3 regions of the Priestia sp. SRI_019 genome follow, and region 2 is predicted to be linked to each of the others. Evidence: riboswitches for the same ligand, from Rfam matches in the RefSeq annotation. Region 2 holds a riboswitch; each other region holds the start of a gene.

Region 1 (10,021 bases), on a different contig from region 2:
GCGTTTTTAAATTCCCTCGTTCTCCAGAGATAACAAGCGTATCTCCTTCTTCAATTAACGTATCTGGTCCTGGAGTTGATAATTTTTTTTGCGTGTTTTTAATGACGGCGATGATAGTGACATCATAGTTGCTGCGAACGTCAATTTCACCAATTGTTTTACTGTGAGCTTTCGCTTGTTTTTCAACTTTGTACCATTCAATAACTAAGTCATTGAATGCCACTTCAATGGTTTCCATTGCTTTTGGCTTGTAAATCATGCCGCCTAAAATTGCAGCTAGCTGTCTTGATTCTGTATCTGTTAACGTAATGTCAAAAATGCTTTCTTCTAAATCTTTTTGATCGAAGTGGTAGATTTCACGTCTTCCATCATCATGAATGATAACGACTACGCGGCTTCCTCCGCTTGTCTCAATTTCAAATTTACGGCCGATTCCTGGTAACTCCGTTTCTTTAATCATCATTGAATGATCACTCCTATAAAGTTTTTAAAAAGAATTTTTTAATTTTGCCCCGTTATTTGCCTAGAAAATCCGCATAGCAAATAAGCCTAAGAATAGTTGGTAATTTTAGGTTTGAAGAAAAGGCTGTTGAAATTTCAACCTTTTTTATTTAATTGAGGTAACTTGATTGAAAGATTTTTGGATAAAAAAGTGTTTTCTTGAGGATAAAATACGCAATTTGATGCGTTGGAATGATGAGTTTGGCACTCGTCCATACTAAAGCAAAAGTTACTATCACGCTTTGTATGAGGGATCCTATTTGTTTAACGCTGTGCTTAGCTCCTGGAGACATGTGCACAATATCGGTGTAATGCTGAACCGAACTTTTTGTGACCTTCACTTTTTCAAAGTCGTTATCAATAAATTTATCTGGCAAACTCGCAAAAGGCAAACAGAATATCATGCATAACAATAAGCTCATCCATACATTTTTCATCATCTCACCTCTCTTTCTTCTGAACTAGTATCTCCTTACTTAAAAGTATACGTACTCTGAAATTCAATTTCAAGCAATAAGTTTTTTTTATAAAGATTTACCTTTTTTATAATATTTTCTTAACGTCATTCTTTTTAGATATGTATGCGACACCTGAAAAAATATACAAAAAGCTGGCTTTCTAAGAAGAAAGCCAGCTCATGTTATAGTTCAAGTTCTCCCATTCGAAGGAGTTCTACGACTGCTTGAGAACGCCCCTTGACTCCAAGCTTTTGCATCGCATTAGAAATATGATTTCGAACTGTTTTTTCGCTAATGAATAGTTCACTCGCGATTTCTTTTGTTGTTTTGTCCTGTACTAAAAGCTCGAATACTTCTCGTTCACGCTTTGTAAGTAGCGGTTTAGGTTGAAACTCTTTTTCTTTCAATGTAACCCTCCTTGCCTGATCCTGAGTTGAACTATCGGATGGGTGTAAATTTAGTCAACATATCTTATGTGCGGTATGCCTACGCGGTTACTAGTTTTAGAAAAAATATGCAAAAAACTCTTTTTTACCTTTAAAAAAGAAAAAAGCCTGAAGAAAGAGCCTTCAAGCCATTTTCATATAGTTGATAAACACCTTTTCATCTCTTCATCCCAAGGCACGCTTTTTCCTGTTTCTTTAGAAATTTGCACCATTGTTCCTCTCCCGGTGAGCACAACCTCTTTTTGCTCATTTTGAATCATATAGTGTAAATCAACCGACGAACGTCCAATTCTATGAGTTTTTACAAAAACAGATAGCACGTTGCCAAAATACACTTGTTTGGCATAATCGCACTGCAAATCAGCCACCACCGGTATCGTTCCCTCATGCTTACTCGTCCACTTTTGCATAAAGCCAATATGGTGAAAAAATTCCGTACGTATTTGTTCAAAATAAACAAAAGGAACCGTATTATTTAAATGCCCAAACATATCTGTTTCTGAAAATCTTACCTTGATCTCCTTCTTAAACGAAAATGACTCTTTCCAATGATCTATGTCTTCAATATACGAAATATTATTCATCTGTATTTCCTCCGTTCGTCATAGACAAAATAAAACCTCTCCGCGTGGAGAGGTTTTGAGTGATTATACTTGATCGCTACCAAAGAAACTTCTGAATGCTTGAATTGTTGTATCGCGGTTCAAAGCTGCGATTGAAGTAGTCAATGGAATTCCTTTTGGACATGATTGAACGCAGTTTTGAGAGTTCCCGCAGTTCGCTAGTCCTCCATCACCCATAATCGTCTCTAAACGTTCTCCTTTATTTAACGCACCGGTTGGATGGGCATTAAACAAGCGAACTTGAGAAAGCGGTGCTGGACCGATGAAGTTTGACTTGTCGTTTACGTTTGGACAAGCTTCTAAGCAAACGCCACATGTCATACATTTGGATAACTCATACGCCCACTGACGTTTCTTTTCAGGCATACGCGGTCCTGGCCCTAGATCGTATGTGCCATCGATTGGAACCCAGGCTTTTACTTTTTTCAGTGAATCAAACATACGGCTGCGGTCTACTTGCAAGTCACGAACCACAGGAAATGTTTTCATTGGCTGTAAGCGAATTGGCTGTTCTAGTTTATCAACAAGAGCCGTACATGACTGACGAGGTTTACCGTTGATGACCATTGAACAGGCTCCGCATACTTCCTCTAAACAGTTCATCTCCCAGTTTATCGGAGCAACCTCTTTACCTGAAGCATCAACAGGGTTACGTCTGATTTCCATCAGTGCTGAAATAACGTTCATATTCGGACGATACGGAATTTCAAACTCCTGATTGTAAGGAGCAGATTCAGCTGAATCTTGACGTGTAATAATGAAGCGCACTGTCTTTTGGACTGTTTGTTGTTCACTCATTGATTAACGAACCCCCTCTTGTTGTTTTTTTGGTTTTTCATCTTTTTTCTTTGTGTAGTCGCGCTTACGCGGTTTGATTAACGATACGTCTACCTCTTCATAATGGAAAGAAGGAGCCGTTTTCTTATCCACAAAAGATGCCATTGTTGTTTTTAAGAATTCTTCATCGTTACGATCAGGGAAATCTGGCTTATAATGAGCACCGCGACTTTCGTTACGGTTGTAAGCTCCTAGCGTTACAACACGTGAAAGCTGAAGCATGTTTTGCAGCTGACGAGTAAATGTTGCCGCTTGATTACTCCATTTAGCCGTATCATTAATGTTAATACGATCATAGCGTTCAATTAATTCTTGAATTTTTTCATCTGTTTTTAACAGTTTGTCATTGTATCGTACGACTGTCACGTTGTCAGTCATCCATTCCCCTAGCTCTTTATGAAGAACATATGCATTTTCTGTACCTTGAAGATTCATGATATTGTTCCATTTCTCTTCTTCTTCTTTCACATGACGATCATATACGCTTGAAGAAATAGCATCTGCGCTCTTTTCTAAACCATTGATGTATTCAACCGCTTTAGGACCAGCAACCATCCCACCATAAATAGCTGATAATAATGAGTTTGCTCCTAAACGGTTCGCTCCGTGCTGTGAATAATCACACTCACCAGCTGCGAATAAGCCAGGAATATTTGTCATTTGATCGTAATCCACCCATAAACCGCCCATTGAATAGTGTACGGCTGGGAAAATTTTCATTGGCACCTTGCGCGGATCATCGCCCATGAATTTTTCATAGATTTCGATGATACCTCCAAGTTTAATGTCTAGCTCTTTTGGATCTTTATGTGAAAGGTCCAGATAAACCATGTTCTCTCCGTTAATTCCTAACTTCTGCGCTACGCAGACGTCAAAAATTTCACGAGTTGCAATATCACGAGGTACTAAGTTACCGTATGCAGGATATTTTTCCTCTAAGAAATACCAAGGTTTACCGTCTTTATATGTCCAAACGCGTCCGCCTTCTCCACGAGCAGATTCACTCATAAGACGAAGCTTATCATCTCCTGGGATAGCAGTTGGATGAATTTGAATAAACTCTCCGTTTGAATAGTATGCACCTTGCTGATACACGATAGATGCCGCTGAACCGGTATTAATAACTGAGTTCGTCGATTTTCCAAAAACAATTCCAGGTCCACCTGTAGCCATAATAACCGCGTCAGCTGGGAACGTTTTAATTTCCATTGATTTTAAATTCTGTGCAGAAATTCCGCGACAGCTGCGCTCATCATCAAGAACAGCACCTAAGAATTCCCATCCTTCGTACTTTGTCACAAGTCCGGCAACTTCATAGCGACGAACCTGCTCATCTAATGCATACAATAATTGTTGACCCGTTGTTGCCCCAGCAAAAGCCGTACGGTGATGCTGCGTCCCGCCAAATCGTCTGAAGTCTAACAAACCCTCAGGAGTACGGTTAAACATAACACCCATGCGGTCAAGTAAGTGAATAATACCAGGAGCTGCTTCACACATTGCTTTTACAGGTGGCTGGTTGGCTAAAAAGTCTCCGCCGTACACTGTGTCATCAAAGTGTTCCCATGGTGAATCCCCTTCACCTTTCGTATTTACGGCTCCGTTGATTCCACCTTGCGCGCAAACTGAGTGAGATCTTTTTACCGGAACTAGTGAAAATAAATCTACTTGCTTGCCAGACTCAGCAATTTTTATTGTTGCCATCAAGCCAGCTAAACCGCCACCGACTACGATGATTTTTCCGTTACTCATCGGAACCCCACTCCTTCAAAACCTTAATTTTATGCAAATGCGAATAATGTACGAACACCTACAAATGTAAGTGCTAAGAAGATTGCTAATGTCACATAAGTTGAAATTCTTTGAGAACGTGGTGTTACAGTTAACCCCCAGCTAACTCCAAATGACCATAGACCGTTTGCAAAGTGGAAGATCGTAGATACAACACCAACTATGTAGAATGCAAGCATTGCCGGGTTGCTTAAAATTCGTTCCATCATTTGAAAATCTACTTCTTTTCCAAGCGCAGCTTGTATTCTGGTTTCCCATACGTGCCATGTGATGAAGATAAGTGTGATTACACCTGAAACACGCTGAAGGATAAACATCCAGTTACGGAAAAAACCGTAGTTGTTAACGTTTGTTTTAGCAGTGAATGCGATGTAAAGACCGTATATTGCGTGAAAAACGATTGGTAAGAAAATAATGAAAATTTCTAGAGCATAGCGGAAAGGTAAGCTCTCCATGAAGTGAGCTGCTTGATTAAATGATTCTTCTCCCTTTGTCGCGAAATGATTCACAACTAAATGCTGTGTTAAGAAAATCCCGATTGGTATTACCCCAAGTAATGAATGGATTCTCCGATATTGAAACTCTCTGTTTGCCGCCATCTGCGTAGACCCCCCTTAGTTAAATGAACATAGTTTGTGAAGAACTTTCTTACTCCCACTAGACAAATAGATTAATCGTGAATACAGGAAATGAAAACCTTTGCATTTCCTAATAAAGTATGTGACAGGTTAATTTTACTCCCATCGATTAAGAGCGTCAAGGCAAGATGTTTAAATCTTCTATAAAATATAAATTTATAAAATTTTATATTTGTTACCGCTTACTATACTGATGTTACAGATTTTTTCTTTCTATTATAATATTGCTTGCCACAACTAAGTAAGCGTTTACTTTATACTTTTATTGTAAACAAGTTCACAAAACATTTACACAGGTAAAAGTACCCTTTTAAAAGGTATATTATGGATTTTTTATCTTTACATCTAACTCTTTTTACCATAATAAAGATCCTCTTACATTTTATTAAAAAAATGCGTGAGAGGTTTTTTAGATTTGTATATAATAGTAGTAAAGAAAGAGGGGAAAGCATGAGCAATTTACAAACAGAATCACAGCAAGAACTTGAAGAGACGATGGAAACATCAGAACCTAATGTCACAGCTGAAACAGAGAGAACTCTTGATCACGTTTCATATTTCGGATACAGCCTTTTGCGTGACGTGTTAATTCCAGAGCTTCTTGGAGACGAAACAAATACCATTTCATACTGGGCAGGAAAACACCTTGCGCGGAAATACCCGTTAAATACAATGGATGAAATCGTCGCTTTTTTTAAAGCAGCTTCCTGGGGAACACTGACGCTTGCAAAAAAAGATAAATATTCACTAGAGCTTGAGTTATCAGGTGATGTGGTCAGCAAAAGATTTCAGCAGGAAACTTGTTCGTTTCATCTTGAGTCAGGATTTGTAGCTGAACAGATTCAGCGTCAAAACAACTGCCTAACAGAAGCCTACTTAACACATAAAGAAAAGAACGGAAAAGTGCTGATTTCGGTACAGTGGGACCGAAAAGATATCTTACCTACCGAAACGCGTGCGGAGCGTTATAAAAAATAGGAAATATGTATATATAAAAGACGTGGAAATACCACGTCTTTTTCTCTTCTTTATACTTGCACTGCTTGCTGCTCTTCTAATTCAAATGCTACGTGAAGCGTCTCAACAGCTTTTACCATATCAGCGTGCGGTACAACTGTAGATACTTTAATTTCAGACGTGCTGACCATCTTCACTTCAATTTTCTCTCCTGCCAGCACTTCAAACATTTCGGCTGCAACGCCTGGATTAGAAATCATGCCAGAGCCGACAATTGATACTTTAGCCAGACTGCTTTCATGTTCAATACGCGTATATCCTAAAGTAGATTTATACTCTTTTAAGACGGCAAGAGCGGCATCTACGTCTACAGTTTTAATAGAAAATGAGATAGAAAGACGATTATTAGCCGTTACGTTTTGAATAATAATGTCCACATTTAACTGTTCTTTTGCTAATGCTGTAAAAATAGTAGAAAGAGTTTGCAACTCGTTGTTTAACCCTTCAATTGTCACTCGTGAAATATTATCTTCAAACGCAATTCCTCTTACGACTAAGTTTTGTTCCATTGAAACTTCCTCCTCAACAATCGTTCCATTCTCGTTTTCTAAGCTTGAACGCACTTCTAGCGGTACCTGATAATTTTTTGCAAACTCAACGGCGCGCGGATGCAGCACCCCTGCTCCCAAATTAGCTAATTCTAACATTTCGTCATATGAAATAGAGTGAAGCTTACGAGCATCTTCTACATAGCGCGGATCTGTCGTAAACACTCCTGTTACGTCTGTATAAATATCACATTTTGCAGCTTTTAATGCTGCGGCAAGAGCTACTGCCGTCGTGTCAGAGCCGCCTCGACCTAATGTTGTAATGCTTCCATCTTCTGAACAGCCTTGGAATCCAGCTACTACTACGATTCGACCTCTATCTAATTGGCTTTGAATACGAGTCGTGTCAATGTGCTGGATTCGTGCATTGCTGTGAACTGCTTCCGTCTGGATACCAGCTTGCCAACCTGTTAGCGAAGTTGCTTCATACCCTTTATATTGAAGAGCCATTGTTAACAGGGAAATCGTTACTTGTTCTCCAGTTGTAAGAAGCATATCCATTTCGCGTTTGCTTGGACTGTCCGTAATATCACTTGCTAATTTCACCAGTGCATCTGTAGTTTTGCCCATTGCCGATACAACAACAACTACTTGGTTACCGCGCTCTGCTTCTTGAATAACACGGTTTGCTACATGTTGGATACGTTCAACAGAACCAACAGATGTTCCACCAAATTTTTGAACGATTAATGCCATAATTTTGTTCATTCCTTTTCAATAAATTTGCATATGCAGGATGATGAGAAGCTAAATTTTTTTACTCAGACAATAAAAAAAGCAATGAGATGAGCTCTCATTGCTTAACGAACGAAAATTATAAAACATAACCGTCCACTGCCGTGAGATAGCTCTCCAAGAATCTACATCTTGACAATCCTACGTTTATTCAACGCAGAACCAGCAATCATTACTATGAGGTAATGTTCACTTCGGCAAATTTCCCTTTCCGCATCATTCATAAGAGCTCATACCCTTCCTGATACGTACTGATTAAATTTGCACCTCTATCTTCACTTCATTTGATGAAGTGTCGTATGAAATTAGTTAATAGCTTATCAAATATTTTCTATTATTTCAAGACTATTTTTGCAATGTTTCATAAATTTTTTCAGCGATGTTTTGAGGAACACCTGAATTTCGAATATCATCAACCGTTGCTTCTTTCAATTTTTTCACCGAACCAAAATACTTTAACAAAGCTTTTTTACGCTTTTCTCCCACTCCCGGAATGTCGTCCAGAACAGACTGAAAAGCGGACTTAGAGCGCACTTGACGGTGGAAGGTAATCGCAAAGCGGTGAACTTCATCTTGAATTCGCTGAAGCAAATAAAATTCTTGACTATTGCGTTCAAGCGGTATGATTTGAGGAGGCTCACCAATCATCAGGTTGGAGGTTCTGTGCTTATCATCTTTGACAAGACCTGCTGTAGGCACTAAAAGTCCCAATTCATTTTCGAGAACGTCCTGTACTGCAGCTAAATGCCCTTTGCCTCCATCTACAACAATTAAATCTGGAAGCGGAAGACCTTCTTTTAACGCTCTGGAATACCGTCTGCGAACGACTTCTCTCATGGAACTGTAATCATCTGGTCCCTTTACGGTCTTAATTTTATATTTGCGATATTCTTTCTTTTCCGGTTTCCCATCAACAAAAACAATCATCGCAGAAACGGGATCTGTCCCTTGAATATTTGAGTTATCAAATGCTTCAATCCGGTAAGGCGCTGCAATTCCAAGCTCTTCTCCTAACCGTTCAACTGCGCCGACCGTGCGCTCTTCATCTCGTTCAATTAAATAGAATTTTTCACCGAGCGCAATTTTTGCATTTTTACACGCAAGTTCTACTAATTCTTTCTTTTTGCCTCGCTTTGGATGCTGAACCTCTACTTCTACTAATTTCTCAGCTAACTCTGCATCAATCGTTGCTGGAACCAGCACTTCTTTTGGCTTAATATTTTTGGCATAAAACTGACCGATAAAAGTTAAGAAATCTTCTTCTGGCTCTTTATAAAAAGGAAACATAGAAACTTCTCGCTCAATTAATTTCCCTTGGCGAATAAAGAAAACTTGAACACACATCCAGCCTTTATCATAAGAATAGCCAAACACATCTCGATTAACAAAATCATTAAACGTTACTTTTTGCTTTTCCATTGTCGCTTCAATATGAGCAATTTGATCTCGATATTCTTTAGCCCGTTCAAAGTCAAGTTCTTCTGAAGCTTTTAACATTTTTTCAGTTAACTCTGTTTTGACATGCTCATATCCACCATTTAAAAACCGCGTGATATTTTCAATAATTTGTTTGTTTTGCTCTTCTTTTACTTCTTTTACGCAAGGAGCTAGACATTGCCCGATATGGTAATACAAACAAGGTCTGTCTGGCATGGTAGAGCACTTTCTTAGTGGATAAATGCGATCAAGAAGCCGCTTGGTTTCATTTGCAGCTTGGACGTTAGGATAAGGACCGAAGTATTTCCCTTTATCTTTTTTTATTTTTCTTGTAATAACAAGGCGGGGCTGTTTTTCAGCTGTAATCTTAATAAAGGGATAGCCCTTATCATCTTTAAGCATAATATTGTATTTTGGATCATGCTTTTTAATTAAATTCATTTCTAAAATAAGCGCTTCTAAATTAGAAGATGTGACGATATATTCAAAGTCGACAATGTCGTTTACAAGTCGAAGCGTCTTTCCGTCATGAGATCCGGTAAAGTAGGAGCGCACTCGATTTTTTAATACTTTTGCTTTTCCTACGTAAATGACCGTTCCATATTTATCTTTCATCAAGTAGCAGCCGGGCTGATCCGGTAAAATAGCCAGCTTTTCTTTTAAATAATCATTCATACTTTTCTCCTTCCTCTTCTCTTACTCTGTCCATCTATACATTCGCTTATGAAGCGTAACCTACATTCTTTCCTGCTTTACAATACATGCACATAAGCCGGATTTATGACGGTGTTCCTTACATCTAGTATAAAACAAACGAACGCATATTCGCTAAATAAAAGTATTCCCAAAAGAGAAAAAGTGGAGAAAAAGAAAAAACCTAGCCTGAGCTAGGTTTTGACTTACGCGTGTTTATTAATTAATTCTGTTAATGCTTCTTTTGGTTGGAAACCAACTACTTGGTCAACTTTCTCTCCATCTTTAAATAATACT
Region 2 (10,021 bases):
AGTGGGAGTTTCAGTGCTTGCATTTGGTTTAGATGAAAAGTCAAATGGTTCTACACTCGATAACTTTAACGTATCGTTTTGATAAACGGCTGTATAAAGGCGGTCACAAATTTTAGTATAAGGATCTTTACCCGGCTGTTTTAATAAGCTTTCTTCGTGGGTTTGTATTTTGAACACATGGTTAGGTTCTTCATACCAATTAACAATATGAAACGTTTGCTTCTTCTGCTCGATGCCTTGGCGTGTGAAATTTTCAACAAGAAGGTTTTGCTCTTTATAAAAAGAACTGCCCGCTTTCAAAAAAACTTTTAAATCATCAAAAGAGTTTTGATCCACTGCTTTTCCAAACGCTGAAAAGTAATCAGTCATCCAGGCTGTAATAAATTTCCCGCTCATTGCTTCTTTATTTAAATCAATCGATTGAATGCTTTCTACCTGTGTTTTTGGTTCGTTTAGTACTTTTTTTGCATCTTTTTCTACTATCATTGTATTTCCGTCTTTTAATGTTTCTTCTTGCTGACAGGCTGATAACAGAATAGATGAAACAACCGTGATAATGATTGTATTACGTTTGTTCATCATAATTGCCCCTTCTTTATCTAATAAATGTATGTATATTCTTCCAACAAACAGACCTAGTATATCATTCTACAAAAAAACGCTCAACCCTTTAATTTCACAAGAAAAACGACTTGCCTTTACAGCGAGCCGTTTTTCCTCCTATTTAATGGATGCTTCTTGATATGAATTGGCTGCTTCTTTTTTGAGCTGTCTAGAGCCATAAAAGACATAGTAAATAATTGAAAGAAGGAAAATTCCAAGAATCACATAAATTAAAGGTAGAGAAACGCCAAACAGCATTAAATTTGTTGTAAGAACACTGTATTTTATGATGCTGTACAAGCACAGAATCCCTAATACTAAGGCAATGCTTGGCACGACCGGGTAGTTTACTTTAAAAGGACGGGACAGGTTAGGTTCTTTTTTGCGTAAAATAAAAAGAGAAACTAAACTGATGCAGTACATCATCATTGCTCCGAACACGGATAAGATAATAAGTGCATTGGCAAACGTTGCAGATCCTGCACAAATCACGCCGATTGCTCCCGGAATCAACAAACCGCCGACAGGAACTCCTTTTTTATTCGTTTTAGCGAGAAATTTAGGAAAGTAACCATCTCGTGCAAGCGCATAGGTTTGTCTTGAAAATCCCATGATGATTCCATTTAAGCTAGCAATCAAGCCAAATAGCCCGATAATAGCAACAACGGTTGAAATGCCGTTTCCGTATACAGAAGACAGCGCCTGTGGAAGTGGATAATCGGCTAGCTTCCCGCTTCCTCCGCCAAGTCCTGCTGTTACAAATAGTGTAAACAACGTTGCGGTTGCTAGAGTAATAATCGCTCCAATAAATCCTTTAGGAATGTTTTTCTTAGGATTTTCCACTTCTTCCGCTGCCATTGCTCCTCCTTCTATTGCCAGATAAAACCAAACAGCGAACGGAATCGCTGCTAGTACCCCTGTTGGCCCATTAATAAATGAATGATCATTAAAAATATTCGATGTTTGTACATGAGGCAAACCAGCTACATAAAAAATAGATAAACCAATTAGTGCAACAATGGTAGCTGTAAGCTCAATCACTGCTACTTCTTTTACCCCGATTAAATTTAATAAAACAAAGAAGATAAAAGCTCCTACCGTTGCGTATACAGGGTTAACGGCTGGAATAAGGAAGTGTAGGTATGCTCCTGTTGAGACCGCAATAGCAGGAGGAGCAAAAATAAATTCAAGCAAGCAGGCAATTCCTGCGATATATCCCCCAAAAGGTCCAAGTGCTCTTCTTGCATAAGCTGAAGGTCCACCTGCTTGCGGGATAGATGTTGAAAGCTCTGCATAACTGAACATAAACGTGGTGTAAAACACAGTTACAATTAAGGTTGCAATTGCAAGTCCGATAATCCCGCCTTGTTCAAACCCGTAATTCCACCCAAAGTATTGTCCTGAAATAACCATACCAACTGAAATAGCCCATAAATGAATAGGTTTTAATTGTTTTTGTAACGCCATACGTTCTCCTCCTTTTGATGTTTAGACAATAAGATGTACACCGCTTGTTTGCTGCTTAATCATTTTGTCAATCATAGTACCGATATGTGCGGCTGCCTCAATAGGAGGCGTCCCTCTTTTATGAATATTAGAAATGACCATACGATCAGACTCTTTTTTGCCTTTGCTAGGTTCATAGCACATGTAAGCACTCATTGATTCAGCACTGACCAGTCCAGGTCGCTCCCCAATCAATAGCACAAGTGCTTTTGGCTTTATGATCTCGCCTATTTCATCCATACACGCAACTCTTCCCCCTTTTACAAAAAATGAAGTCCCGATATGAAGTCCATATGACTGCAGGGAGTCAATTAAAGCTGGATAGACGTCACTTATATTTTCTTCAATTGCCTTGGCGCTCAGCCCATCCGAGACTACTACTTGTATATCAGGCCGGTGCACGCAGTTTTTAAAAATTTCTTTCTTAGCGTTATCTGCTAATAACCTTCCTTGATCCGGCCGTTTTAAATAATGTTCTTTTGACTTCACGCGTGTATTCACAGAGAAAAGGTTAAACTCGGCTAAAATATCTTCTGAAACTACTCCATATACAGAGTCGACGGCTGCAGCATGATCCGTGCGAAAAGATAAAACGTCTTTTGTTAGCGGCCTTGTTCCTGTACGTCCGACACCTATGCGGGCAGGGGTAAATTGTTTAAGTGTTTCTAGTGGATCTCGATTTGACTTTGGTATCATAGTAAGCACCTTCCTTAAATCAAATTCATAAAAATAGTTGGATCTCCAGCTCTTGATGTAAAGCGCCCGTTGTCCACAATACGCTGTTCTTCAAGCCACTTTTGAAATAACGGCGTTGGGGTGCGGCCTAACACATTACGCACCGTTGCGATGTCATGATAACTAAGAGACTGATAGTTTAGCATGCAGTCATCAGCCATGGGCACTCCTATGACAAAGTTCACTCCAGCTGTTCCCAGAAGCATACTTAAATTATCCATATCATTTTGATCAGCATCCATGTGGTTGGTGTAACATACGTCTACTCCCATAGGCAGGCCGTGCATCTTGCCCATAAAATGATCTTCTAACCCAGCTCGTAGAACTTGTTTGCTGTTATATAAATATTCAGGTCCAATAAATCCAACAACCGTATTAACTAAGAAAGGCTTATAGTGACGAGCTAAGCCGTAGCATCTAGCTTCGAGCGTTACTTGATCAATATTATAGTGAGCTTCTGATGACAGTTCAGAACCTTGTCCTGTTTCAAAATACCAGCGGTTCGGACCTTTTGCCGTCCCTTTTTCATGAATTAACGCTGTCGCTTCATCAAGCATAGACAGTGAAATTCCAAATGAATCATTACCGGCTTCTGTGCCTGCCAAACTTTGAAAAATCAAGTCAGCAGATGCTCCTTTTTCAATTGCTCTCATCTGACTCGTCACATGTGACAACACACAGTTTTGAGTCGGGATTGCCCATTCATTGATTATATTTTTTGTTTCATTCAAAAGCGCGTAGATATTATCCGTTGTGTCAATAACAGGGTTAATTCCGATAACCGCATCTCCAATTCCATAGCTTAACGCTTCGTATAGAGATGCTCTCATTCCCTTTAAGTTATCTGAAGGATGATTAGGCTGGGCTCGAGAAGCCAATACTCCTTTTTGGCCGATAGTCGTTTGACAAGTAGTTTGCACTTCTATCTTGTCAGCTCCTTGAATTAAATCTAAATTGGACATAATTTTAGTAGCCGCCGCAATCATTTCGCTGCTTAATCCTTTGCTAAGTGCAAGAAGGTCTTCTCCGCTATGCTGATCGGATAAAATGTATTCTCTTAAATCCCCTACTGTCCAATTTTTAATAATGTCGTAAACAGATGAATCAATCTGACTTTCGATTAATGCCGAGACGTTGTCTTCATCTGCGCTGAGCAGCGGGTAGTTTCTGATATCAGCAAGTGTGATATCAGCTAGAACTTGCTTTGCTGCCATTCGTTCTTTCATTGACTCAGCGCTAACTCCTGCGAGTTGATCTCCAGAACGCTCTTCGTTTGCTTTGGCCATGATTTCTTTTAAGCTATAAAATGAAAATGTTTCTCCTAACAATCGTGTAGTTTTAAACATCGTTTCCTCCTTCTATATTTAGTAGATTATGATGAAAAAGCGAGCGTTTTAACGGAAACGGAGATCGCTTCTCCAGCTACTGGTAACCCTAGATCAATGTAATCTCCGTGTGTAAAATCAATTTGATCTAAACAAATAATTTCTAACTCTTTCCTCTGTTTAGCTAATGCTTGTCCTAAAGCTTTTGCAATATCTTGCTCGCATAGAACAACGAGGCACTTAGCTCCTTTAAAACAAGCAATAAATTCAGCGCTTATTACTTTTGCTAATTCTTGAAGCATCTTATAGCTGCAGTAAGGAAAATGAGATAAAGCAATAGCAGCGGGGGGATCTTCTGCGCTGAAAATAGTTGAAGCCTGCATACATGCCGCTCGAGCTCTTTCTTGAAACATCAGCGGATTCCATTTCTCTTCTTGCTGAACAGGTATCTCTACAATCGGGATATTTTTTAACGGCAGCCGCTTCGACCCAATGTATACAGTTGATCCGCTAACTTCTGTATTTTGCATACCAGCCCCAATTACAGTAGCGCGCGTTGTCTCAGCGGCTTGAGAAACTTGGATGGATTGAAAATGATATGCTAGAAGCGGACCAACGTCTCCATGTATGGCCACTTCTTTCACTGTTTTTGGCTTTTGCTTCTCCATCATTGCTCCTACTCCTCCTGAAACCATGATCATTTCGGGGATAGAAAATCTTGTATGAGGAGAAACGAGAAGCGAGGAATTTTGATTCAGCGCATTTACATAATTCACGGTTTCTTCAGCTAGTAATTGACAGATAGACGAGAGCTTTTCAAATGTTGCTTTTTCACCTTCTCGCAGTGTTAAAGAATTATTTTCCAAAAATTCAGTTAAATGAGACGAAACGTAGGTGACAAAACCGTCTGAATTCAGACGAATTAATCTTCCCCCCACATGCAGTGTAAACGTTTCTATAACTTTTCCATTTTGACATAAAGCGATGTTAGCAGTTCCTCCTCCTACATCAATATTGGCAATTACTGCATTTGTTTCAGCAGAATGTTCGATTGCTCCTGATCCTTTTGCTGCTAATATTCCTTCCAGGTCAGCGCCAGCTGTTGCAACAACAAAATCCCCAGCATGTTCGGCTAGATAGTGAACGATACTTTCTGCATTTTGCTTTCTGGCCGTTTCTCCTGTGATGATAACAGCACCTGCTTCCACTTGATCTAAGGAGATTCCTGCATTCTTATACTCTTGTTCTAGTAGTACCGTTAATCTTTGAACATCGATTTCAACATCGTTTAGCATAGGGGTGGTATAGATAGAACTTGCATAGGTTACGCGACGATCAATAATTTGACAGCCTGGCAGCGTAAACTGATTTTGTTGATTTGCTATTAACAGCTTGCTTACAATCAGTTTCGTTGTGCTTGTTCCAATATCTAAACCTATGCTCGTGATCCATTTCTGTAGCATGCTATCAATCCTTTATCTCGTTTGAATATGGTGATTATCATAAAACAGTTTTTTGAATATTTCACTAACTATGTTATCAAACCTGACACACTTTTGTGTAAACAAAGGTGACAAATGACAAAAAAGACTAAATCTTGGTAGATTTAGTCTTTTTGCTTATGATGAGTGTGATTTAGTTATAATCATTCTTGATGCCGATGGAATTAATAGTGAAAGAATGATTAAGCAGGCTATTAGTGATCCTACCATTGAAATCCCGTTCATTGAAAAAGAATACCATAGAGCGGACATGCCCTTTGGCGCATATGATCCCCAGAAAATAATACCCGCAATAAAGTGCCAGAAATACCGTGCGAAGCTGCCGATAATAAGGGATAAAACAATCAAAACAAAAGCTTTTGATCTGTTATTGTTAGCTAAATTTGTTTTAATAGATTGCGAAAAAATACCTCCAAAACCTATAAAAGCAAAAGCCACAATATATTCAATAAACGTTTGCAGCGCTGTTAAAATATAAGCCGTTCCTGTTGCCAACTGTAAAAGCCCCCATAATAGACCAGATAGAGCCCCGCCTTTTACTCCCCAGCGAAAGCACATAATAAAAATGGGCACCATGGAGAACGAAATACTCACAGCCGTTGCAATCTTAATGGAAGGCAAAAGATCAAGTAGAAGTGCTAATGCTGCAAAAATAGCTATTTCAATTTTAGCCTGTAAAGGTAATGCTTTATTCACGTTTCTCACTCCTGTTTTTGAATCATTCATATCAAACGGTTTACACAGGAGTAAGCAAATATATGCTACTATTCCCACATTCCTACGCTAGCGTTAACTAACAGGTTCGAAGGGTCTGAACAATTTGTTCACTCTCAGCACGGCGGCTCCCCCTGTGGTACGTTCGGATATTTATGTAGTATTATGACAACATTCATTATATCATATGTAACAAAATAGATTCGAGAGATTTCAAAGATGTTTCTATTTTCTGAATCTATTTTTTATAATGACAATCGTTTTAGTATTTGGTATACTTCTTTTATGTCAAATGAATATAAAAAACCCTCATCCTAATCGATGAGGTAGAGGTCGCAGTTTTTAATAGTAAAGCAACGGAAATGCAGAGAACATTGAGGATGTTGCTTGAAAGGAAAAATTGCCGAAGTTTAGATCACTTCTCGGTTGATTTAAGCTGGGGCTGTCTCCGAACAGGAACAGAACTGTCACATCATGCGAGTGATGTGAAGAGCTATCTTCACGGAAGGTTGACGCGGTTTTCAGATTTAAAAGCGCGCACATATACTGCGGGCTTTTTTTATGTTATCCCGTCTCTTTCCGTACATTCGAAAGGAGTATTTATCTATGCAAGAGCAGCAAGAATTAAAACGTGGGTTGAAATCTCGCCACTTAACGATGATTTCATTAGGAGGAGCCATCGGAACCGGCTTATTCCTAGCAAGTGGTGGAGCAATTCACACAGCAGGACCTGGGGGAGCGCTTTTAGCTTACGCTATCATTGGTGTCATGGTTTACTTTTTGATGACCAGCCTAGCGGAGCTCGCAGCTTATATGCCTGAAGCCGGTTCGTTTAGTACGTATGCGTCTCGGTTTGTAGATCCATCCTTTGGTTTCGCTCTCGGCTGGAACTATTGGTATAACTGGGCTATTACGATTGCAGCTGAATTATCTGCTGGAGCCCTTATTATGAAATTTTGGTTCCCAAACTCTTCTTCTATTTTATGGAGTGCCCTGTTTTTATTAATTATGTTTGGGCTTAACTACCTTTCTGTAAAAGGATTTGGTGAATCTGAATTTTGGTTTTCGTTAATTAAAGTAGTAACGGTTATCATCTTTTTAGTTATTGGTATTATGATGATTTTTGGTATCTTTAACAATGCAGCACCAGGTTTTAAAAACTTCACGCTTGGTGATGGACCCATTCACGGTGGATTCTTTACTGTCTTAGGTATTTTTATGGCTGCTGGTTTTTCATTCCAAGGAACAGAGTTGCTTGGAGTCGCAGCTGGAGAAAGTGAAGATCCGGAAAAAACGGTTCCTCGTGCAGTTAAACAAGTCTTCTGGCGCATCTTGTTATTTTATATTTTAGCTATTTTTGTTATCGGGATGCTTATTCCATACACAGCGGATTCATTAGCAAGTGATGATGTGCGGGTAAGTCCATTTACTTTAATATTCGAACGAGCAGGTCTGGCGTTTGCAGCATCAGCTATCAATGCCGTTATTTTAACAGCCGTTTTATCTGCTGGTAACTCAGGTATGTATGCTTCTACGCGTATGCTGTGGAACTTAGCGAAAGATGGAAAAGCACCGAGGTTCTTAGCAAAAGTAAATAAACGAGGCGTTCCGGTTAATGCTTTAATCGCAACGGCACTTGTCGGTACACTTGCATTTGGTGCTTCATTTTTTGGAGACGGTGCGGTATACACGTGGTTACTTAACGCTTCTGGTATGTCTGGTTTTATTGCTTGGTTAGGAATTGCCATCAGCCACTATCGTTTTAGAAGAGCATTTGTTGCCCAAGGTCATGATTTGAGTGAACTTCCATATCATGCAAAACTTTTCCCGTTTGGTCCTATCTTTGCCTTTATTTTATGTGCTGTTGTCATTTTAGGTCAAAACTATTCGGCGTTTACGGGTGATTCGATTGACTGGTACGGTGTACTTGTTTCTTATATCGGACTTCCTTTATTCTTAATTGTTTGGTTAGGATACAAATGGACGAAAAAGTCAAAACTTATTCCGTTAAAAGAATGCCAAGTAACAGTAAAAAAATACGAATAAAAAAAGCTCTCTATTCTTTTGAATAGAGAGCTTTTTTATGTGACCTGATCAGCAAAATGAAGAGATATATAGGCGGGCTGATTTTTCATAACAAGCATATAACCTTTGAGGGGGCGATTACAGTAATCAGCAGCTTCTATATAATAAATATGCTGAATTAACCTGCTTAAATGGGTTACAAAAGATAGAAGTTGATGAGTAGGAATGCTTTGGATGTAGTCTATGATTTCTTGTTTAGTTTGAAGGCCCGAATGAGTACATTCTAACAGATGAAAAAGCGGATCTGCTGCTATAGTAGATAGTTCAGAGTTGTGTTTGATTCTATTCAGCTGGATATGCAGTTCTTTTTTGGACCATTTTTTTGGAATAGCTCTTAGATGCTGATATTGAACATGTGTATTCATGATAGCTAACACCTTTCGTATTAAAATAATAAAACGACTTATTATTTTAATAACCTTTACACATGAAACTAAAACGTTGCAATGTGTAAAGGTGTCATACATCTTATAAAATAAGCTGATAAAAAAGAACATCTTGCCACTGATCGAATTTCCAGCCTACTTCTTTAAATTCTCCGCAAAATGTAAAATTAAATTGCTCATGCATTTTGATACTGATATCATTCCCTTTTGTAATCCCTGAAATGACAACGTGATGGTTGAGTTCTTTAGCTAATTCCAAAATTCGCTTCATAAGCTTTTTTCCAATGCCATGCCCCTGCTGGTTTTTATCAATATAAATCGATAGCTCTACCGTTTGAATGTACGCCTCTTTATCTCGATAAGAAGAAAGCGAAGCATAGCCCGCTACTACCCCATCTTTTTCTGCGACAATAAGCGGAAAAAGTTCATTGCTAATATGATTATTAAACCAGCTCCTTCTTTGCTCTACCGTTACAGGCGTTAAGTCAAAAGTAGCAGCACTTGTTTGAACAGACTGGTTATAAATTTCAACAAGCATAGGTAAATCTTCTTCTTTAGCATAACGAATGATCATATGTACAAACTCCTTATAGTATAGAATTATCTTTATTTTACTTCTTTTAATAAACATAATCTACATAAAAAACCGATGTGCGCATGCACATCAGTTGTGATTTTGAGCATATTGAAAGGTTTGAAGAACTTGAAGTGTCTCTTTTGTAGAAACGACCGTCGCAAACTCCTCATGCAAAGAAGACAGTGCGAATGTATGTACATCTTCTGCAGGAAGCCTTGTTTTTCCATCGTAGGACATACAATCAAAGCAAGCTGTTGCATCGTTTACAACGTACGTCCTGTACCCTAGATTTCCAGCCATGCGGGCAGTCGTAGAGACGCAGTGATTAGTAGTTAGTCCTATTAAGATAAGCGTATCATAGCCATTTGCTTTTAAATAACTGTCTAGCTCTGTTCCAATGAAGCAGCTGTTCACGTGTTTGCGAATTAAGTATTCGTCTTCTTGTGGACCAAACCCTTCTTTGAACTGAAACCCCTTTGAACTTGGGTGTAAAGGAGAATCTGGATTTTCTGATGCATGCTGTACGTGAATGACAGGATAATCTTGGCGCCTCCATGCTTGCAGTAGTGTCAGCATATGTTTTTCTGC
Region 3 (10,021 bases), 200 kb from region 2:
GCAACGCCCGTTACTTGATTATTTTCATAAAGAAGTTCTGCGTTTCCTTCTATTATTTTTGCACCGTTTTTCTTCGCTGCATTCACAAGTGCGTTTCGAAGAGCTCTTCCGTTAACGCGAGCGGCTCCACTAATATGAACTGAACTGTATTCTTCCGAAAGAACCGGAAACAAAGCCTGTGTTTCTTTGGCGGATAAACGTGTAATCTCGCCTATTTCGGGAGCTTCTTCCCGACGTTTATATGCTCGTTCTTCCATTTTTTTAAGCTTTTGTTCATCAGTATGTAAGCTAATTGCTCCCACTTGCTTATATCCCGTATCCGTTTCTCCATCTTCTTCTAATTGCTGAATTAATGTTTGATAGTACTTGGCGCCGCCTTTTGCTAAGCGGTACCATGCTTTATTTCGACGCTGCGAAAGCCATGGACAAACAATTCCTGCTGCTGCATCAGTAGCTTGACCAGCATCCTTGCGATCTACCAATGTCACATCTGCTCCTGCTTTTGCTAAATGATATGCTGTAGAAGCTCCAAGTATCCCAGCTCCAACTACGATGTATGTTTTCATACCAAAACACCCTTTTCTTTCTTCTAGTATTCTTATGCTATATGTACGCAACTTTAGCATAGCAAAAAAAGAAGTCACATACTAGGCGGAGCTATCTTGAGCTTATTTTTGAGTCTTGCTGACTTTGACATATAGTTCCTTTCATTGTAAACAAAAGCGCAATAAGTTCTTTTACGGGAATTATGGTGAGATGAAGCAAACCACAAATAGTGATCACCCATATTTAACACTGCGCTTACCGCTTTTTTATTATAGTTTCTGAATAAAAAAATGAAAGAATAAAACCACTATAATATGTAAATAAAAAGAAATAACCATTATTTTAAGGAGAGCGTATGCAATCTTCATTTGTATTATTTTTTATCATTCTTGGTTTACTATTTGGCAAGTGGCGAAGGTATCAAGAATACTATCCTACTTTGCTGTTTTGGGTCACGGGGAATTTGCTTTATGAAGTACTGCTGTTTCATCACCGCGTATGGGTATTTCACCCTGTTGGTATTGATCACCTTTTTCTACCCGATCACCTAATGGTTTCCCTTGGAATAACCTTAATTATTTATCCGTTTGTTATACCGGTTTTTTTAGGAAGGCTGCCGCTGCATGTAAGCGGCCGGCTGTGGTGGATTCTTTTGTGGGCGCTTTTATTTACTGTGATTGAGTTCATTGCTTATGTTAATCACAGTATTACTCATCATTATGGATGGTCTCTGCTGTGTTCTTTTCTCTTCAATATTGTCACGTTCTCACTTTTAGTCATCCATCAGAAGACAGCACTGGCCGCTTGGGTTCTATCTGGCAGCTTCATAGCTTTCTTATTTATTCTTTTTGATATTCCTATGCCTTAACTTTTCATTGACTAGACGGAGGAAAAGGAAATATAATAGAAATTACATTTAAATATAATTTTCCTCTCTGAGAATAGAGGTGCATGAAATCAAGAGTCACTTATTGGAGACTAATGGAGTCTGTGAAGATAAGTAAAAGGGATTTCGTGCCGAAGTATATAAACATCCATTGTGTTCATATACTGGTTCAGTATTGAATAAATGCTGAGCTGTCACAAACCATTTGGTTTGTGGAGAGCTATTGAAGAGATGTTGATGCCTAGAATGTAATAATATTTTATTATTATGAAACCAAGACGCGTGAACATCACTTCACGGGTCTTTTTTGTGTTTTTCTACTGACCATCAAAGTTCAAAGTTATAGTTGAATGATTTAAATGGAGGGATACGGATTATGTACTTACATGGAACGAGTAAAATTAACAGCAGCAATCATTTAGAAATTGGGCAGTGCGATACGGTCGAACTGAAAAAACAATACGGCACTCCCCTATACATCTACGATCAAGAATTAATTGAGACAAAATGCAAGGCCTTCCATTCAGCCTTTCGAAGAAGCGGATTTTCATATCAAATCGCCTATGCAGGGAAAGCCTTTCTTTGTATGGAAATGGCTAGCCTTTTAACGAAGCTTGATATGTCACTAGATGTGGTCTCAGGAGGCGAATTATTTACAGCGCTTGAAGCTGGATATCCAGCTGAACGCATTCATTTTCACGGAAATAATAAAACGATTGAAGAAATGGAAATGGCTCTTGATGCGAATATTGGCTGTTTTGTTGTTGATAACTTTACCGAACTTGAAGTTCTGCATGCCTTAGCAGCTGAGCGCAAACAGAAAGCATCTATTCTTCTGCGTGTTACTCCAGGGATTGAAGCCCATACACATGAGTATATTATGACCGGACAGGAAGACTCAAAATTTGGATTTGGTCTTTCCAATGACCAAGCCATGAAAGCGGTAAGTTTTGCGTTAGAAAAGCCTTACTACGATCTTTTAGGCATTCATTGTCATATTGGTTCGCAAATTTTTGAAGTAGATGGTTTTTCTCGCGCCATTGATATTTTAACTGATTTCTTATTCAGCATTCGTGATAAAATGGAATTTGAAGTAAAAGTTTTAAACGTAGGTGGTGGTTTTGGTATTCGTTATACCGAAAGCGACTCTCCTCTTCCAGTTGAGTATTATGTAGATGCACTGACAAAAAAGCTAAGCCGCACGTTAACTGAACAGAATTATACCCTTCCAGAAGTCTGGATTGAGCCTGGAAGAAGCATCGTAGGAGAAGCAGGTACAACGCTTTATACAATTGGATCAACGAAGGAGATTCCAGGTGTACGCAAATACGTAGGAATTGACGGCGGTATGACTGATAATATCCGTCCTGCTCTTTACGATGCAAAACATGAAGCTGTCTTGGCTAATAGAGTGACGGATAAAAAAGATGAAACAGTATCAATTGCGGGTAAATGCTGTGAATCAGGAGATATGCTTATTTGGGATATTGACTTGCCGCGCGTTAATCAAGGAGATTTATTAGCAGTGTCCTCTACAGGTGCCTACAACTATTCAATGGCTAGCAATTACAACCGTATTCCGCGCCCTGCTGTTGTATTTGTGAAAAATGGAGAAGCTCGTCTTGCTGTAGAGCGAGAAACATACGAAGATTTGGTGCGTAAAGATGTAAAGCCAGTCGTTACTACGTATGCAATGAGCAAATAATAGCTGTTCTTGCGTAGTAAAGAAGCTATTGTTGTTTGGAGGAAATCTAACTATGGTTTTAAGTGTATTTAAAACGTACAGATCATCGCTTATTCTGCTTCTCGCTATTTTAATTGGCGGGATAGCAGGATATGCTATTGGACCCGATGTGGCAGTCGTGAAGCCTTTTGGTGATTTGTTTCTTAATTTGATGTTCATGATTATCGTTCCCCTTGTCTTTTTTAGTGTGGCTTCGGCGATTGCAAACATGAACGAAATGAAACGTCTTGGTAAAATTATGCTAGGAATTGCCGTTGTGTTTGTCGCCACTGCTGCTGTTTCAGCCGTTTTAGGCTTTTTAGGCGCATCACTTTACAATCCGCTACATAATGTAGATACTTCTGCCATTAAAGAATTGATGGGTGACAGTGAAAATACAGCTGAAAAAATGACGCTTTTAAATCAGCTTGTTAGCACATTTACTGTACCTGATTTTGTTCAGTTATTTTCGAAAGAGCATATTTTACAATTAATTGTCTTTGCCGTTATTTTCGGTATTGCTACCACAATGGCCGGTGAAAAAGGACAGCCTATGGCGAAATTTCTGACTTCGGGTCAAGAAGTATCGATGAAGGTTGTTAAAATCGTGATGTACTATGCCCCCATTGGTTTAGGATGCTATTTTGCTACTGTAGTAGGAGAACTTGGACCAAAGATCTTACAAGGGTACGCTAGAGCATTTATTCTTTATTTATTAATTGCAATCGTTTACTATTTCGGTTTCTTTACGCTATATGCATGGATTGCTGGCGGTAAAGCAGGAATTAAGTTGTTTTGGAAAAATGCAGCTGCTCCTTCTATCACCGCTATTGCTACCTGTTCTTCTGCTGCATCTATTCCGGTCAATTTAGATGCAACAAAGAAAATGGGTGTGCCGCTGGATATCGCTGAAACGGTGATTCCATTAGGAGCAAACACGCATAAAGATGGTTCTGTGATCGGTGGTATTCTAAAGATTGTTTTCTTATTCAGTTTGTTTGGCAAAGATATGACGTCTGCTACGAGTATTTTGAGCATTTTAGGCGTAGCCTTTTTAGTTGGAGCCGTAATGGGAGCAATCCCTGGAGGCGGTATGATTGGCGAAATGTTAATCATTACAATTTATGGATTTTCGCCAGAAGTTCTGCCCATTATTGCGGTCATTTCCACAATTATTGACGCCCCTGCTACGCTTTTAAACAGTACGGGAAATACAGTAACAGCGATGCTTGTTACAAGGTTTACAGAAGGAAAAGACTGGATTAACAAAATTATCACCACCGATAAAGTCGCTTAGTAAAAAAGCAAAGGGAACAGTTTAGTGACTCTCCCTTTGCTTTTTTCGTGTGCAGTAATATCGATAGCGGTGTATAAAGTCTGTAAATACGCACATTCTATAGGTATGTTTCATAACCGGACTGGAGGTGTCGTCTAATGAGTAACGCTGCAGGAGGTTCAAAGAAGAATCAACCGAATGATGCGAATCACGTAAGCGCAGAAACAAAAGCTCATCAAAAACGTCTCACTGAGCAAAACAAACAAGAGCATCAAGCTGAAGAACGAAAATAAAATGACGTTAAAGAGCGCAGCGCCTGCGTTCTTTAACGTCATTTTATTTTTAGAGAGAACTTCATAACCCCGCTCGTTATGGGGCTATCGTACAACCTCCTTTTGAACTTTTACATATTCTATTAATAGGTTTGTAAAAGGAGGAATGATATGATGTTTTCTTGGCTAGAGATTACAGCCGCAGCCTTTGGACTTTCAGTTATTTTGATAAGTTTTGCATTTTTGCCCGAACGTACATGCAAAAATCTTTATATTCCTCATCAGCTAGTAGCAAAATCTATGTTTCTCTACAAAAAAATTATTCGTTTTATAAATCAATTTCGAGAGAAACTTTAGTTCATTTCCTTTCCCTGTTTTTATTCATTGGATATATCCTCCCCCTTTTTAATCAGCGCATTTACAGTAAATAATTTAATGGTTAAAATAAAGAGTAAAGAAAAAGGATAAGCAGTTTGCAGAAATGGAGTTTCACATGGAAATCAGAGACTTAGAATACTTTATAGAGGTAGCAAACCATAAAAATTTTACAAAGGCAGCGCTGCAAGTTCATTTGTCACAAACGGCTTTAAGTAAAGCCGTCAAAAAAGTAGAAAATGAACTAGGATTTGAGCTTCTTGATCGTTCAACAAGAGAATTAAAGCTAACCGATGCAGGAGAGGTTGTGTATCATCAGGCAACTAAAGCTCTGTCGGTGTTAAAAGACATGCCTCACTTGTTGGGAGATTTAATGAATTTGCAAACAGGGCAAATCAAGATGGGAGTCCCTCCGCTCATCGGGACCTTGTTTTTCCCGAAGATTGCAAAAGCATTTAATGAACAATACCCTAAAGTATCTCTAGAGCTTATTGAATTTGGAGCAAAAAAAATTGAAGCACTTGTGGAAGAGGCTGGTGTAGATATGGGGATTGTTATGCTTCCTCTTACAAGCGGTCATGATGAACATTTTCACGTATACCCGTTCGTTAAGGAGAGATTTCTTTTATACGCGCATAAAAACCATCCTTTAGCGAAACGTTCTTCCGTCTGGATGAAAGAATTGGAGCATGAAAAATTCATTATGTTTAGTGAAGAATTTACGCTGCACGACCGGTTAATTCAAGATGCTTTAAAATCAGGCTTTGTGCCTTCTATAGCGTATAAAAGTTCTCAATGGGATTTAATTATTGAATTAACAGCGGCAGAACTAGGTATTGCTATTTTACCCGAATCGCTTTATGCCAAAGTGAAAGATCCCAATATTACTACCGTACCTATTGCAGATCCTGAAATGATGTGGGAACTTGGAATTATTCTGTTAAAAGAGCGCTACAGTTCATTCGCTGTACGAGAATTGATTAATTTTTTAACCGAAAAACAAATGACAGATAAATTGGGACCCATTTAAAAAGAGTCTGGAACAAAAGTATGTTAGTTCAAGGACAATCCGAACGAGTTTGGTTGAGAATCCAACTCGTTCGGATTTTTTCGTGGGGACGCTGAACGTAGGTTTCATGTATGTATTTGCTTCTAGCTGTTGATTGGATGGGTTTAGTTATGTCTCCGTCTTTTTTGATGTGTAATACAAATTTTATCATTCAACAATCCCTACAATGAATCCATCATAGCCTTTGCTTCCAACGGTTTGTATAGCCGTGGCGCTGATTCGTTTTTCTTGATCCAGAGCATTCATAAATTGGCGAATTCCCTTTACATTTTCATCTTCACTTTCTGAGTTCACCACATGCCCTTGACGAACAACATTATCACAAATAATCGTACTTCCTCTTTTCGATAATTCTAGAGCCCACTTTAAGTAATTTGGGTTATTCGGCTTGTCAGCATCAATAAAGATAAGATCAAATGGCTCTGTTCCCTTATCCTTTAATACAGCTAATGTATCAAGCCCGGGGCCGACAAGGACTTCTACTAAGTGGCTTACTCCCGCTCTTTTTAAATTAGCTCTTGCTACTTCTGCATGCTGAGCGCTCAATTCGAGCGTAATCAGCTGTCCGTCTTTCGGAAGAGCTCTGGCTAGCCAAATCGTGCTGTATCCTCCAAGAGTACCAATTTCCAAAATGCGTTTAGCTCCTTTTAATGAAGCTAACAAATGCAGAAACTTCCCTTGACTAGGCGATACGTCGATGGCAGGTAATCCAGCCTCTTGATTTGCCTTCAATACCTCATCAAGAATAGGGTCAGGTTGTATAAGCTTATCATTCATATAAAGATCCACTTCATTCCAAATTTCATATATAGACATTTCCATACTCCTCCACATAAGTGATAAAAGCTTTATTATTTCTATGAATGTGTTCTAGCTCTCTAATAAACTATCCTGCTCGCTCTTAAAAAGAATTGTTATATGTCCATAAAAAAAGACCTTCAGAGAGGTCTTTTTTATCTTTAAATAATCGTAACTTTACTAAGATCTATCTTGGCACTTTTTAAAAAGTTATATGTCAATTTATCCATTTTTGCACCTTCAAAATCGGATTTTTTTAAATCTGATCCTCGAAACTGTACATTTAGCAAAGTGGCGTTGCGAAATGAGGCTTTTTTTAATGATGTTCCTTCAAAGATTGTTCCCTTAAATGTTTCCTCGTCAAATACAATGTCTGTTAAATTACATTGCTTAAAGTACGTGTTGTCATAGATACAGCCTTCAAAACTGGCCTGTTTAAAATTTGCCCATTTAAATTGTACGCCTGTCAAATTAACGTGATGAAATATTGCTTTTGTTAAATTGCTGCTTTTAAACATGCTGTCTGTAAGATCTGCATAGCTAAAATCAGACTCATTCAAATTACTGGCATTAAATTTCCCTTTATACACCGATACAGAACGAAAATCAGATTTTGTAAGCTCGGACTTTGAAAAATCCATAGGGACGGTTTGCTTTAATTCCTTGGTTTCTACATTCATTGATTGAATCAGTTCTGTGATATCACCGATAGAATTGATTGTCATATAATAAGCCTGTTCTTCACTATGCCCGTCTTTTTTGTAATCTGTAAATTTTTCCTGCAAGTTCTGTGATAGTTCTTCTTCTAGATCTTGAACATTTTCTACATCCTGATAAGGAGACAAAATGTTATGCACATGATTTTTTATTTTTTCGTTCATTTATAACATCATCCTTTCTTACAACAATAAATCAATAATTTTTTTCGCTTGCTCCCAATTTTCTTTGTTTTGTTTATATACGCTTTTTCCTTGTTCTGTAATTTTATAATACTTTCTGCGGCCGCCTTGTACAGCATCTCCCCAGTAAGAAAGAATATGGCCGTCTTTTTCCAGGCGCTTCAAGCTTGAATACATTGTGGCTTCTTTTAATTCATACTGCTCTTTAGAGTAGGTATAAATAAGCTTACTGATTTCATAACCATACTTATCACCGCTGAGAAGTAATTTCAAAATCATTGTATCTGTATGTCCCCGAAGTAAATCTGAAGACATTTTTGCATATACCAAAGTATCACCTCTTTATGTATAATTTAAATCATATTACTATGACAGTCAAGGTATTGTATTCAATAAAATACACTAATATATAATTACATATATGTAAACAGCTTAACCAATAGAAAATAGCCGGTAGAAACGTACCGGCTATTTTCTAGGAGACACCTTATTCTTCGTTATAACTGAGCTTAAATACTATGGGCGTACTTTCTGCTGATATTTTCCAAACCATGTGATGATACCCCTTGCTCCAGTAATCTTTCACTAAATAATCAGGGATTCCAAATATGTTTTTCCATACTTCCTGAGCACTTTTGTATCCGCTGTCCAAACAAATTTTTTTAATTTCTCTGCTTTGAAGCGTAAGCAGCATAGTATGTAAAAGCAGTGTGCCTACACCTTTTCTTTGGTACTTTGGATGAACAAAAACTGTGCCGATTTCAATCCATCCTTGCAGCTCTCCTTTTGTACACGATGTAATTAATTCACTAGCAGGACCATATTCAATACAGCCAATAATCTTATTGGTGCACGTATCTATTCCGAGCCAAAAGAATCGATGTTTTCCACCGCTATCAAGGTCACTTTTTAAATATTGTTCTTTACTTTCAATTTCTATTTTTATATCGTTCACCATGTCTGATAGCCCCTCTTTATGAAAGGTATCTGTGATTACTTCCTTAAAAAGCTCATGAAGTTCTGCGCGGTCTTCTATTTTTGGTCTTCTTATTTCAATATGATGCAATGTTTATTCCTCCTTGTTATTTCACGGCAGAATATGAAGCTTTACCATTATTATTTATTATTTATCAATCTATGTTGATACTCCTTTTCTCTTTCTACTGTTTTTCCAATAAAAAAGCACGAGAAACTTTGAGTTCTCGTACTTTTTAATAATATGGATTCTGCTTTTCTATTGGGAACGGTTAATACTGATTCACAAAGCTCTGGATTTTACATACGAATTCAGAAAGATTCTCCTTTATCTCTTTGTCCTCTGTTTTCTCTACTTGCTCCTGTATGGCATCAATCATTAAACGTGCTCTTTTAGGATCTATAGAGGCCGGTTGGCTGCTGTTGTTTGATAGACTTTTCAAAATTTGATTAGTCATTTTGTTTTTATCGTGAATATAAAATAATATTTGAGGAACTTGATTAATTAACAAATTTACGTATCTGCGAAACTCCTCTATCTCATATAATTCTCTTGAATTACCTTTAAAGCCATCAACGGAAAGCATAAGACTCTGGTAGCCTTTATCACTGCGTTGATTAAGTGCTTTAATCACTTTCAAAAACCGATCGAACTTTAGATAGCGTATTTCGTCTTTCCTTAATTCTAAAAATTCAATTTCTCCTTTTTCCAAAAAGGGATCTTTGATAAGACTATTATCATTCATATACATTCTCTCCCTACTAATTTATTAGTTGCAGAGCTTGTTTTGAATTCATTTGTCTATCGTTTTAGTAATTGTTTACCTCTTTCAGGCTCGTTTTAAAACCTTTATTTGTAAAACGCTTACATAAATGTTCTCAATTGCCTGACGTGTTGACGGAATTCTGCTTATTATCGAATAAAAAAGAGCTCCTTTACAGAAGCTCTTTTTTAAAAATTATAGAGATGCTGATAACTTTATATCTTATTTGCTTCTTTTAATACCTCTAATAAGTATTCCCATGTCTTAATAGTAGACGGAATGCTCAGGTGTTCATCAGGTGTATGAACGTCGTACATATCGGGACCGAGCGAAATGGCGTCTAATCCAGAGATTTTTTCCAGGAAAATACCGCATTCAATTCCAGCGTGGATGGCGATGATCTCCGCCTCTTCCCCATACTTTTCTTTGTAAACCTTT

Evidence for each region. A riboswitch is a leader RNA that binds a small molecule or an ion and turns the genes downstream of it on or off. The one in region 2 is predicted to bind lysine.
Region 1: another riboswitch for lysine. It lies ahead of AC2YJL_RS00880 (aspartate kinase); the one in region 2 lies ahead of AC2YJL_RS11525 (amino acid permease).
Region 3: another riboswitch for lysine. It lies ahead of lysA (diaminopimelate decarboxylase); the one in region 2 lies ahead of AC2YJL_RS11525 (amino acid permease).

Annotation. Positions count from the first base shown of each region.
Region 1 covers NZ_JBYCZN010000001.1:177,314-187,334, reverse strand. The annotation lists gene AC2YJL_RS00920 (cation:proton antiporter regulatory subunit) at 1-463, opposite strand, end outside; gene AC2YJL_RS00915 (hypothetical protein) at 612-941, opposite strand; gene gerE (spore germination transcription factor GerE) at 1,142-1,366, opposite strand; gene AC2YJL_RS00905 (acyl-CoA thioesterase) at 1,540-1,989, opposite strand; gene sdhB (succinate dehydrogenase iron-sulfur subunit) at 2,053-2,826, opposite strand; gene sdhA (succinate dehydrogenase flavoprotein subunit) at 2,830-4,617, opposite strand; gene AC2YJL_RS00890 (succinate dehydrogenase cytochrome b558 subunit) at 4,647-5,255, opposite strand; gene AC2YJL_RS00885 (YslB family protein) at 5,745-6,272, shown strand; gene AC2YJL_RS00880 (aspartate kinase) at 6,323-7,555, opposite strand; lysine riboswitch at 7,697-7,874, opposite strand; gene uvrC (excinuclease ABC subunit UvrC) at 7,940-9,706, opposite strand; gene trxA (thioredoxin) at 9,931-10,021, opposite strand, start outside.
Region 2 covers NZ_JBYCZN010000002.1:235,147-245,167, reverse strand. The annotation lists gene AC2YJL_RS11555 (TcaA NTF2-like domain-containing protein) at 1-582, opposite strand, end outside; gene eat (ethanolamine permease) at 721-2,070, opposite strand; gene eutC (ethanolamine ammonia-lyase subunit EutC) at 2,092-2,805, opposite strand; gene AC2YJL_RS11540 (ethanolamine ammonia-lyase subunit EutB) at 2,820-4,190, opposite strand; gene AC2YJL_RS11535 (ethanolamine ammonia-lyase reactivating factor EutA) at 4,217-5,632, opposite strand; gene thiT (energy-coupled thiamine transporter ThiT) at 5,789-6,397, opposite strand; TPP riboswitch at 6,430-6,530, opposite strand; lysine riboswitch at 6,705-6,889, shown strand; gene AC2YJL_RS11525 (amino acid permease) at 6,992-8,431, shown strand; gene AC2YJL_RS11520 (hypothetical protein) at 8,467-8,835, opposite strand; gene AC2YJL_RS11515 (GNAT family N-acetyltransferase) at 8,939-9,430, opposite strand; gene AC2YJL_RS11510 (cysteine hydrolase family protein) at 9,521-10,021, opposite strand, start outside.
Region 3 covers NZ_JBYCZN010000002.1:439,162-449,182, forward strand. The annotation lists gene AC2YJL_RS12540 (NAD(P)/FAD-dependent oxidoreductase) at 1-566, opposite strand, end outside; gene AC2YJL_RS12545 (CBO0543 family protein) at 902-1,414, shown strand; lysine riboswitch at 1,481-1,663, shown strand; gene lysA (diaminopimelate decarboxylase) at 1,809-3,137, shown strand; gene AC2YJL_RS12555 (dicarboxylate/amino acid:cation symporter) at 3,190-4,452, shown strand; gene AC2YJL_RS12560 (hypothetical protein) at 4,590-4,724, shown strand; gene AC2YJL_RS12565 (hypothetical protein) at 4,875-5,060, shown strand; gene AC2YJL_RS12570 (LysR family transcriptional regulator) at 5,197-6,108, shown strand; gene AC2YJL_RS12575 (O-methyltransferase) at 6,295-6,981, opposite strand; gene AC2YJL_RS12580 (pentapeptide repeat-containing protein) at 7,107-7,826, opposite strand; gene AC2YJL_RS12585 (PadR family transcriptional regulator) at 7,845-8,174, opposite strand; gene AC2YJL_RS12590 (GNAT family N-acetyltransferase) at 8,332-8,910, opposite strand; gene AC2YJL_RS12595 (hypothetical protein) at 9,092-9,565, opposite strand; gene AC2YJL_RS12600 (aminoacyl-histidine dipeptidase) at 9,799-10,021, opposite strand, start outside.